3 linked regions of the Methanotorris igneus Kol 5 genome follow. The main gene of each other region encodes a partner of the protein of the gene in region 2 in a complex. Links are inferred from orthologs where the notes say so. Each region holds a gene or a part of one and is shown on either strand. Other genes may lie near its edges.

Evidence for each region. Proteins that work in one complex are often made in the same cells at the same time.
Region 1: METIG_RS02920 (region 2) and METIG_RS04255 share a complex: the UniProt entries of both Methanocaldococcus jannaschii proteins name them as parts of the 30S ribosomal subunit. The link is inferred for Methanotorris igneus Kol 5 from one-to-one orthologs.
Region 3: METIG_RS02920 (region 2) and METIG_RS04250 share a complex: the UniProt entries of both Methanocaldococcus jannaschii proteins name them as parts of the 30S ribosomal subunit. The link is inferred for Methanotorris igneus Kol 5 from one-to-one orthologs.

What each region holds. Positions count from the first base shown.
Region 1 is NC_015562.1:876,184-878,935, reverse strand. It holds METIG_RS04255 (30S ribosomal protein S4), read right to left. Parts: upstream 1,790-2,752; coding sequence 1,211-1,789; downstream 1-1,210. Other genes in the region: METIG_RS04250 (30S ribosomal protein S13), read right to left, coding at 1,948-2,406; METIG_RS04260 (30S ribosomal protein S11), read right to left, coding at 727-1,110; METIG_RS04265 (DNA-directed RNA polymerase subunit D), read right to left, coding at 96-683; METIG_RS04270 (50S ribosomal protein L18e), read right to left, coding at 1-16. UniProt on the Methanocaldococcus jannaschii protein: One of the primary rRNA binding proteins, it binds directly to 16S rRNA where it nucleates assembly of the body of the 30S subunit. With S5 and S12 plays an important role in translational accuracy.
Region 2 is NC_015562.1:602,962-607,369, reverse strand. What follows is about bases 819-3,674. They hold METIG_RS02920 (30S ribosomal protein S19e), read right to left. Parts: upstream 2,542-3,674; coding sequence 2,095-2,541; downstream 819-2,094. Other genes in these bases: METIG_RS02910 (dihydromethanopterin reductase (acceptor)), read left to right, coding at 3,374-3,674; yhbY (ribosome assembly RNA-binding protein YhbY), read right to left, coding at 2,780-3,184; METIG_RS02925 (DNA-binding protein), read right to left, coding at 1,376-1,714; METIG_RS02930 (DUF7411 family protein), read right to left, coding at 819-1,370. Also shown: METIG_RS02940 (vWA domain-containing protein), read left to right, coding at 1-526; METIG_RS02935 (50S ribosomal protein L39e), read right to left, coding at 600-755; more of METIG_RS02930, read right to left, coding at 777-818; more of METIG_RS02910, read left to right, coding at 3,675-4,105; DNA-binding protein Alba, read left to right, coding at 4,224-4,408. UniProt on the Methanocaldococcus jannaschii protein: May be involved in maturation of the 30S ribosomal subunit.
Region 3 is NC_015562.1:875,496-878,258, reverse strand. It holds METIG_RS04250 (30S ribosomal protein S13), read right to left. Parts: upstream 1,730-2,763; coding sequence 1,271-1,729; downstream 1-1,270. Other genes in the region: METIG_RS09550 (hypothetical protein), read left to right, coding at 2,715-2,763; METIG_RS04255 (30S ribosomal protein S4), read right to left, coding at 534-1,112; METIG_RS04260 (30S ribosomal protein S11), read right to left, coding at 50-433; METIG_RS04265 (DNA-directed RNA polymerase subunit D), read right to left, coding at 1-6. UniProt on the Methanocaldococcus jannaschii protein: Located at the top of the head of the 30S subunit, it contacts several helices of the 16S rRNA.

The DNA.
Region 1 (2,752 bases), 270 kb from region 2 along the record:
CTCTTATTTTTTTCATTTTTCTCACCGTGTTTCCTTTTTTGCTACAATAAAAAATTATGAATAATGAAGTTTATTTAATTAATATTAATTTTGAATTAATTTTCATTTTTGAGATCTGATGCTTCAAGTTCTGATAAAAATGTCTCTGCCTTATTTTTCAATATTTCAACAGCCGTCTTTAATATATCCTCTGGATCCATATTACCAAAAGATTCAACTAAAAATTCAACTTCATCGTCATCAATTTGTTTGTATGTGGCATTACAAGGCTGCCATTTGGCATGGACTTTTCCAATACCAACAGTTGCCTCACATACAAGTTCTATTCTTTGCCCCTCTTTTAATTTTATTATAGGTATGTTTTTAAATGCTACTTCTCCATTTTCAGATTTTAAATCAGATGAATAAACTGTGCAAGGCCCCTCTTTAACTAAAGTAAAGGTTATAACTTCATCTTCACTAATAGGTTTTCCTTTGATTGGTATTAATCCCAACCTATGAGCTAAGATTTCATCATGCATGGATGATGTATTTTCATGAACATAAACATTTTCAATGGCGTAAGTTGGAACTTCAGAAATCATAATTCTTCTTATGGCATTTGAGAATGATATAGGGGCTTTTAATGTGAATTTAAAAATTTCCCCTATTCTGGTTTTTTCTTTTTCTTTAATAGTAATCAAACTACATCACCTCAAACAGGACGAAAGAAATTAAGTATGTAATTTACCTCCTACTCTTTTTTGGTGTTGTACCGTCGTGTGGAATTGGTGTAACGTCCTCAATTCTTCCAATTCTAATTCCTGCCCTTGCCAATGCCCTAATAGCAGCTTGTGCTCCAGGACCTGGTGTTCTTGATTTGTGTCCACCTGGAGCTCTAACTTTTACATGAACTGCTTCAATACCTCTCTCTTTGAGAATTTCTGCAATTTTAAATGCAGCCTGCATTGCTGCGTAAGGTGAAGCCTCATCTCTTTGGTTTTTTACTATCATACCACCAGAAATTCTCGCAATTGTTTCTGCTCCAGTGATATCGGTGACGTGGATTATTGTGTTGTTGTATGACGCATATATGTGGACAACTCCCCACCTTTCGACTTTTTCAGCCATTAATAATCACCTTGAATTCTATTTTTTTACTAAATTCAAAATTAACATAATTATATTATCAATAATTATTATTAATAATTTTAAAAAATTAAAATATTAATTATTGAGTAGTTTGAGAAACTTGCTCTTGACTTTCTTCTCCTTCTTTAGCTTCAACACTCATAATTTTTACTCTTTCAGGATGATCCTTAGAAGCAAATGGTGAGTTTGGTGCGTAGTCAATGGTGTCTTCCTCATCTACTGTAACCATGTAACTTGGAGCTGTAACTTTTCTACCATTTACAGCAATGTGCCCGTGGACAATTAATTGTCTTGCTTGTTTTATTGTTCTTGCCAAACCTTTTCTAAATACAATTGTTTGTAATCTTCTTTCTAAGATATCTTCAATTGTTAATGCAAGGACGTCATCCAATGTTGGGTTTTCTTTTTTGAGAATACCGTATCTTTTTAATACATTAAATAATTGTTGTGCTTCTCTAGCACCTTGTTTTGTTGTGTCGCTAATTAATCTTCTTGCCTGTCTTCTGTAGTTTCTTAATTTTGTTTCAGCCTTCCAAACTTCTCTTTTATTAACTAATCCATATTTTCTACATAATTCATGTTCTCTTTCAATTCTCTCTTTGATCCAAGGATGGTTTGGGGTGTCATATTTTTTTCTTGGTTTTTTTGGATCTCCCATTGGTTTCACCTTCTATTTGACGTTTTTAATGTTGCTTAATGTTGCGGGTGTTTGCGCCGTGTTTAATTCTATGAGTTTGTTTAAGTACTTATGCATATACCATTAAAAAATTAAGAGATGTTTCAAAATTTAATTTTTTAGAAATTAATGGATGAAGATTATTTCTTCCTTCTGGAGACTCCAACGGTCTGACCTCTTCTGAATGTACTTCTTGTTCTTTGTCCTCTACATGGTAATCCTAATTCGTGTCTGATACCTCTGTAACATCTGATCTTCTTCAATCTGTTGATATCTTCTTGTATAGCTATGGTTAAGTCTGCTTCAATTACGTGTTTATCTTCTCCAGTGTGGTAATCTTTTCTTCTGTTAAACATCCATGATGGAATTCCGAATTTTGCAGGATCACTGAGAATTTCTTCAATCTTTTTAACTTCTTCATCTGTTAAGTAACCAGCTAATTTTTTTTCGTCTAATTTTGCTACTCTAACAATAGCTTTAGCCATAGCTTCTCCAATACCATATATTTCCTGCAAAGCACGAACTAATGGCTTTTTACCATCTACATCTGTTCTGGATATTCTAATTAAATATTTAAAATCTGTTTGTTCTTGGGTCAATGTTGCACCTCCAAAGAATAATCGTGTTTATAAAAATAAATCTTGTGTTGAAATATTTAAAAAGAACGGGAAAATCAGTGGCGCAGAGGGGGGGATTTGAACCCCCGCGGGGCAGAGCCCCATGGGATCTCCAGTCCCACGCCTTGGCCGGGCTAGGCTACCTCTGCTCAAAAAAGCCATACTTTATTTTACATTATGCGATATAAATATGTTTCGATTGCTCAACATAATGAATTTATATATTTAGATCCCATGGCCTACCGATTTTCCCGTTCTCCGTGTTTCGTATATGTCCCCAATATTATTGAAGGAATATATATCCTTTTCGGTATTGTTTAATCCTATC
Region 2 (4,408 bases):
GTCTATGGGTGCGATGAGGAGAATGGAAGCTGCAAAGGGAGCAGTTTTGTCTCTCTTAATGGATGCATATCAAAAAAGAAATAAAGTAGGAATGATTGCGTTTAGAAAAGATATGGCAGAACTTGTTTTGCCTTTCACTTCATCTGTTGAACTTGGAGAGAAATTACTCAAAGAACTCCCAACTGGTGGAAAAACACCCCTTTCAAAAGCATTTTTAAAGGCATATGAGGTTTTTAAAAATGAAATGAGGAAAAATCCGAACATAATACCAATTATGATATTCATTAGTGATTTTAAGCCAAATGTAGCTATTAAAAAAGATTATATAAAAGAGGTCTTTGATATCTGTGATAAAATTGCAGAAGAAGGAATAAACGTCATATTAATAGATACAGAACCAAAATCATTCATAAAAATAGGTATTGGTGATAAAATCGCTAAGAGATATGGGTTTAAGTATTATAAAATAGATGATATTAGCGTAGATGGAATTTTGAACATCGTTAACCCTTTAATAAATTATTAATTTGGGATTTAGTCATACATTTATTTAAATTTACGAATCTAAAATGTATAAAAAATAATAAGAAGTTAGACATTTATGCTTTTAATTTGCTTCTTCTCCAGAATCTCATTTTTGGATGTGATCTTACTCTACCTTTTGTTTTGAGAATTACGAATAATGGAACTCTTCTGTTTTGTTTTAATGCTTTTGCTAATCTCAACTTTTTCCCTAATGGTTTGTTGCTTGCCATTCCTCTCACCTCTTTAAACTTTTATATTTCTTTTTTTAATCCAATAACCCTTGATTGTTTATGTCTTGGGAAGTATTTGAGTGGATCATACCCTTTCAATCTCATAAGTGCTCTAATTTCAGTTTCATAATCAGATTTTGGTAATTCCTCGCTCTCTTTTTCGGAGATTATGAAATATTCGTTAACTAATTTTCTTATGGTTCTATGCCCAAGCCCCATTAATGGGGTTAGATATTCGATGTTCTTTCTCATTTCAAGGCTCTGGACTTCAGAGTAACTTAACTTAGGAACTTTGTCATCTCTTCTTGTTCCATCTGCAAGAATCTTGTACTTATCAGCAAGAATTTCTAAAACCTTTTTATGAATAAATTGGATACCATTTGATGGGTAGCCGTCTTTTAATATAATGTCAACTGATTTTTCAAGTATTTCTCTTTCAAGGGTTATAACTTCATGCGGCAAACCCAAGATCTCAGCAGTTTCTTGAGCATATTTGTAGGAATCGAGGATACCAAAGTTTACAGTTAATAACTTAACATCATAACCCAATTTTTTCAATATAATTGCAGATAATGAGCTATCCTTCCCACCGCTGAATAATACATATGCCTCCATAGCATTCACTTTCTAATTATCTTGAATTCCCTTTTCTTTTTTGTTGCTTCATGTATTCTATCAAGCAAAAGTTTTAACTGCTCATCAGTGACTGGGATAGGTAACCTACCCATTTGGGCAAGTTGTATTAGTTGTAGTTCTACTTGCTCAGCAAATTCTGGTTTTGCCATTCTTATTCTTGCAAGTCTTGATCTTGCTTCTTCGGTTAAAATTTGTCTTAAAATTTTTTGTTTTTGGAGTTGGTATTGCATTTGTTGTTCTTGCAACTGTTGGAGTTTTTCTTGCTCTTCAAGTTTTTTCTGCATCTCCAACAGTTTGCGTCTTTTTATTTCTTCTAAATCCATATAAAATCCCCTTTTGTTGCTAAATATGTGGTAAAATCATGTCATTTGCAGAATTTTTATAGTTATTTGAATATAATAAATTTTTGAAAGAACGATAAATTAATTATAAAATTCCAAATGAAGCATAATTTATGCTTTTAATTTCATTGGAGATTGCGGTCATTTATAATGAAACAACCAAAATTATAGTTGTTTGCCAAAAATCAATTGTAAAATTCCAAATAAAGATTAATTACTTCATATAATTTAATGAAGTTTTCGTTCATTTGTAAGGCAAACAACTATACACCAAATACATCATCTACATGAAGTAGTTTATGTGAAGTAGTAGTTTATAATATTTTTGACTTAACAATCAAAAAAGTTATTAGTAAAAATTTTTAGTATTTGGCTAACTCTGGAATTTCATTGATAATTTCATCTCTAACTTCTTTTGCAGTGTTGTCTAATAATGATTGCCCTTTTGGTGTTATAACTCTCCCTTCTTTTGTTTTTGCAACTAATCCTAATCTTTCTAATTCTTGGAGTGCTTTTCTTATGATGTTTCCGCTACCTTTTACGAAGTGCTCTGGAGCGTGACCTCTGTTCTTTCTTCCACCGTAAGCAGTTCTCAATCTCTCAACACCAACAGGACCATTAATGTAAATTTTTCTTAAAATTGATGCACATCTTATATACCACCAATCTGGATTTTCAGGTCTTCTTTCTTTGTGAGCACCTGTCTTAACAAATGGAGTCCATGAAGGTTCTTTTAAACCCATTTCTTTTAATTTTTTTGCAGTTTTTTCTATCAACAATGCTGGTGGGACATCATACACTGTTACCATGTCAACACCTCACTTGGTTTTTTAGTTTTGCAGGAGGGCAAGTTGTTATTAAAACATTTTGCAATGCCTATCGCTTGTTATGTATTGATAATGAATACTTCATGTTTATCTTAAAATTACATTAGTAATTTATAAACTTAATCCAAAAAAAGAACATTGAATCCTCGCCGGGCAATCTCAATATTAATTCTACAATCATGTATATATATATTACGCTTAACCACTTAAGTTAAAATTTCTACAATTTTCCCTTTCTAAGTTTTTCAAATTCTGCAATAAACTGTTCTGCTTTTTCTTTTTCTTTCTCTTTTTTAGTCTTCTTTGATGTATATCTCTTCCAACCTTCTCTTGGTCTAAATAGAGTTATCACATGCCCAACGATACTTACTATTTCTGAATCAGTTTCTTTTGCTAATTTTTCGGCGATCTCTTTTTTGTCCATATATATTAATGCCGTTCTTCTTATTTTGACTTTTATAAGACCTCTATCTTTTAATTGCCTTTTCACTTCTTCAATGACCTTATCTACACCTTCTTTTCCAATCCAAACTACGGGTTTTATTTCATGAGATTTTGCTCTTAGTATTCTTTTTGCTTTTGAGGTTAATCTCTTTTGAGATACTTGATTCTCATTATTTTCCATGATTATCACCTTAGATTTGTAAAATTAGAATTATTGATTATAATGATAATGCAAAAATGACCTAATGAAAATAATATATTAATGTTTATTTATGTAGAAAAAATATTACCTAAAAACATATATATATTGGTTGGGGTCGGACATTTGTTCATATTTATATCAAAATATCAAACACACTTTGGTGGAGTTATGAAAGTAGTGTGGTGTATAACTGGAGCAGGACATTTATTGAGGGAGAGTTTTGAAGTTATGAAAAAATTGAAGAAACATGGGATAAAAATAACTACATTGGTTTCAAGGGCTGGGGAAGAAGTTGTTAAGATGTATGGGTTGATGGAGGATTTATATAAAATATCAAATAACAACTACTATGAGGAGTTGATTTTTGAGAGAGAACACCCTTATTCAGCACCAATAACTGGGAGATTATCGCTTGGAAAATATGATTACCTAATATCAACACCAACAACTGGAAACACAGTGGCAAAGGTTGTAAATGGAATAGCAGATACCTTAGTGACAAATGCCATTGCTCAGGCAGGAAAGGGATTTGTTAAATGTATAATAGTTCCAGTTGATTATGAGGAGGGAATTGTAACAACAAGGTTACCATTTTCAATAGATAGGGAAAAATGCACACTGTGCAAGGCATGTGTGGAAGTTTGTAAGAATAATGCAATTGTTGTGAATTTTGATGAAACTTCTTCTAAAAGTTTCATGGAGATAATCTTATCTAAATGTGTTGGATGTGGAAAATGTAAAGAGATTTGCCAATACGATGCAGTAATAGCTGGAAAAGAAATAAAAATGAGGGTTAGAAAGATTGACGCCGAGAATACAAGAAAATTAAAAGACCTTGAAGATACTATAGTGCTAAAACACCCCTATGAAATTATAGACATTTTATTAAAAAAACCTTAAAAAAACAGTAAAATTATCCATAAAATAATAAACAAATTTCAAACTTATACAATTTAAAAAATCCAAAAGTATATATATCTCATCTTCATATTGAATTATAGTAAAGGGAGGGATGTAGATGAGTGACAACAATGCAGTATACATAGGAAACAAGAGTATAATGAACTATGTTCTTGCAGTAATCACACAATTTAATACACAAGGGGCTAAGGAAGTTAAAATAAAAGCAAGAGGAAAGGCAATTAGCAGAGCAGTTGATGTTGCAGAAATGGTTAGAAATAGGTTTTTAACAGACGTTAAAGT
Region 3 (2,763 bases), 270 kb from region 2 along the record:
AATCAAACTACATCACCTCAAACAGGACGAAAGAAATTAAGTATGTAATTTACCTCCTACTCTTTTTTGGTGTTGTACCGTCGTGTGGAATTGGTGTAACGTCCTCAATTCTTCCAATTCTAATTCCTGCCCTTGCCAATGCCCTAATAGCAGCTTGTGCTCCAGGACCTGGTGTTCTTGATTTGTGTCCACCTGGAGCTCTAACTTTTACATGAACTGCTTCAATACCTCTCTCTTTGAGAATTTCTGCAATTTTAAATGCAGCCTGCATTGCTGCGTAAGGTGAAGCCTCATCTCTTTGGTTTTTTACTATCATACCACCAGAAATTCTCGCAATTGTTTCTGCTCCAGTGATATCGGTGACGTGGATTATTGTGTTGTTGTATGACGCATATATGTGGACAACTCCCCACCTTTCGACTTTTTCAGCCATTAATAATCACCTTGAATTCTATTTTTTTACTAAATTCAAAATTAACATAATTATATTATCAATAATTATTATTAATAATTTTAAAAAATTAAAATATTAATTATTGAGTAGTTTGAGAAACTTGCTCTTGACTTTCTTCTCCTTCTTTAGCTTCAACACTCATAATTTTTACTCTTTCAGGATGATCCTTAGAAGCAAATGGTGAGTTTGGTGCGTAGTCAATGGTGTCTTCCTCATCTACTGTAACCATGTAACTTGGAGCTGTAACTTTTCTACCATTTACAGCAATGTGCCCGTGGACAATTAATTGTCTTGCTTGTTTTATTGTTCTTGCCAAACCTTTTCTAAATACAATTGTTTGTAATCTTCTTTCTAAGATATCTTCAATTGTTAATGCAAGGACGTCATCCAATGTTGGGTTTTCTTTTTTGAGAATACCGTATCTTTTTAATACATTAAATAATTGTTGTGCTTCTCTAGCACCTTGTTTTGTTGTGTCGCTAATTAATCTTCTTGCCTGTCTTCTGTAGTTTCTTAATTTTGTTTCAGCCTTCCAAACTTCTCTTTTATTAACTAATCCATATTTTCTACATAATTCATGTTCTCTTTCAATTCTCTCTTTGATCCAAGGATGGTTTGGGGTGTCATATTTTTTTCTTGGTTTTTTTGGATCTCCCATTGGTTTCACCTTCTATTTGACGTTTTTAATGTTGCTTAATGTTGCGGGTGTTTGCGCCGTGTTTAATTCTATGAGTTTGTTTAAGTACTTATGCATATACCATTAAAAAATTAAGAGATGTTTCAAAATTTAATTTTTTAGAAATTAATGGATGAAGATTATTTCTTCCTTCTGGAGACTCCAACGGTCTGACCTCTTCTGAATGTACTTCTTGTTCTTTGTCCTCTACATGGTAATCCTAATTCGTGTCTGATACCTCTGTAACATCTGATCTTCTTCAATCTGTTGATATCTTCTTGTATAGCTATGGTTAAGTCTGCTTCAATTACGTGTTTATCTTCTCCAGTGTGGTAATCTTTTCTTCTGTTAAACATCCATGATGGAATTCCGAATTTTGCAGGATCACTGAGAATTTCTTCAATCTTTTTAACTTCTTCATCTGTTAAGTAACCAGCTAATTTTTTTTCGTCTAATTTTGCTACTCTAACAATAGCTTTAGCCATAGCTTCTCCAATACCATATATTTCCTGCAAAGCACGAACTAATGGCTTTTTACCATCTACATCTGTTCTGGATATTCTAATTAAATATTTAAAATCTGTTTGTTCTTGGGTCAATGTTGCACCTCCAAAGAATAATCGTGTTTATAAAAATAAATCTTGTGTTGAAATATTTAAAAAGAACGGGAAAATCAGTGGCGCAGAGGGGGGGATTTGAACCCCCGCGGGGCAGAGCCCCATGGGATCTCCAGTCCCACGCCTTGGCCGGGCTAGGCTACCTCTGCTCAAAAAAGCCATACTTTATTTTACATTATGCGATATAAATATGTTTCGATTGCTCAACATAATGAATTTATATATTTAGATCCCATGGCCTACCGATTTTCCCGTTCTCCGTGTTTCGTATATGTCCCCAATATTATTGAAGGAATATATATCCTTTTCGGTATTGTTTAATCCTATCTCTAATAGCTTCTCCCTTGTCAACTATAAGTTGTCTAAAAATATTTTGGATTGTTTATGATTTAACTATGGAAAATATAGTCCCGGCACAAAAATATTTAGAAACCGTAGTTCCCATCAAACATATAAATATGTAGTTATATCAAAATTCTTTAAATGTTATGGGTTTTGTGTTTTTTAATTGCTTTACAATGATTAAGAAGGTGATGAGGTTAATTCATGCTAAATATTCAAAAATATGAAGTAAAGGCTAAAATATTATTACTTAATGTTATTCTTTAACTTTATTATTAAAAAGCAATACCATTAAAAAGATAAAAAATCAATTAACATTCATAAATATTTAAATATGTGGTGGGAATTAGAGTAAAAATAATTTTTTGAAATTTTTTTGAATACTTAGTTAATACTCATTTGTAGTATAAATTACGTAATTTTTATGAAATTTAATTTTATTTAAAATTATGACTTTAATCTTAAAAATTTTTACCTGAAGATGAGCCGTTTGAAACTGTTGTGTTTTATATGTGTATTTGTGATTACTAGTGATCAATAATGTATTAGAAAACTATATATACAATAATAATGTATAACTGCTAATTGTTTAATCTTGTAAGTCAGTACGATTTCGGTTGGGAGTTTGTTTTTATACTCCTGCCCAGATGCGGGAGTAAAATGGGGTCCCAAGA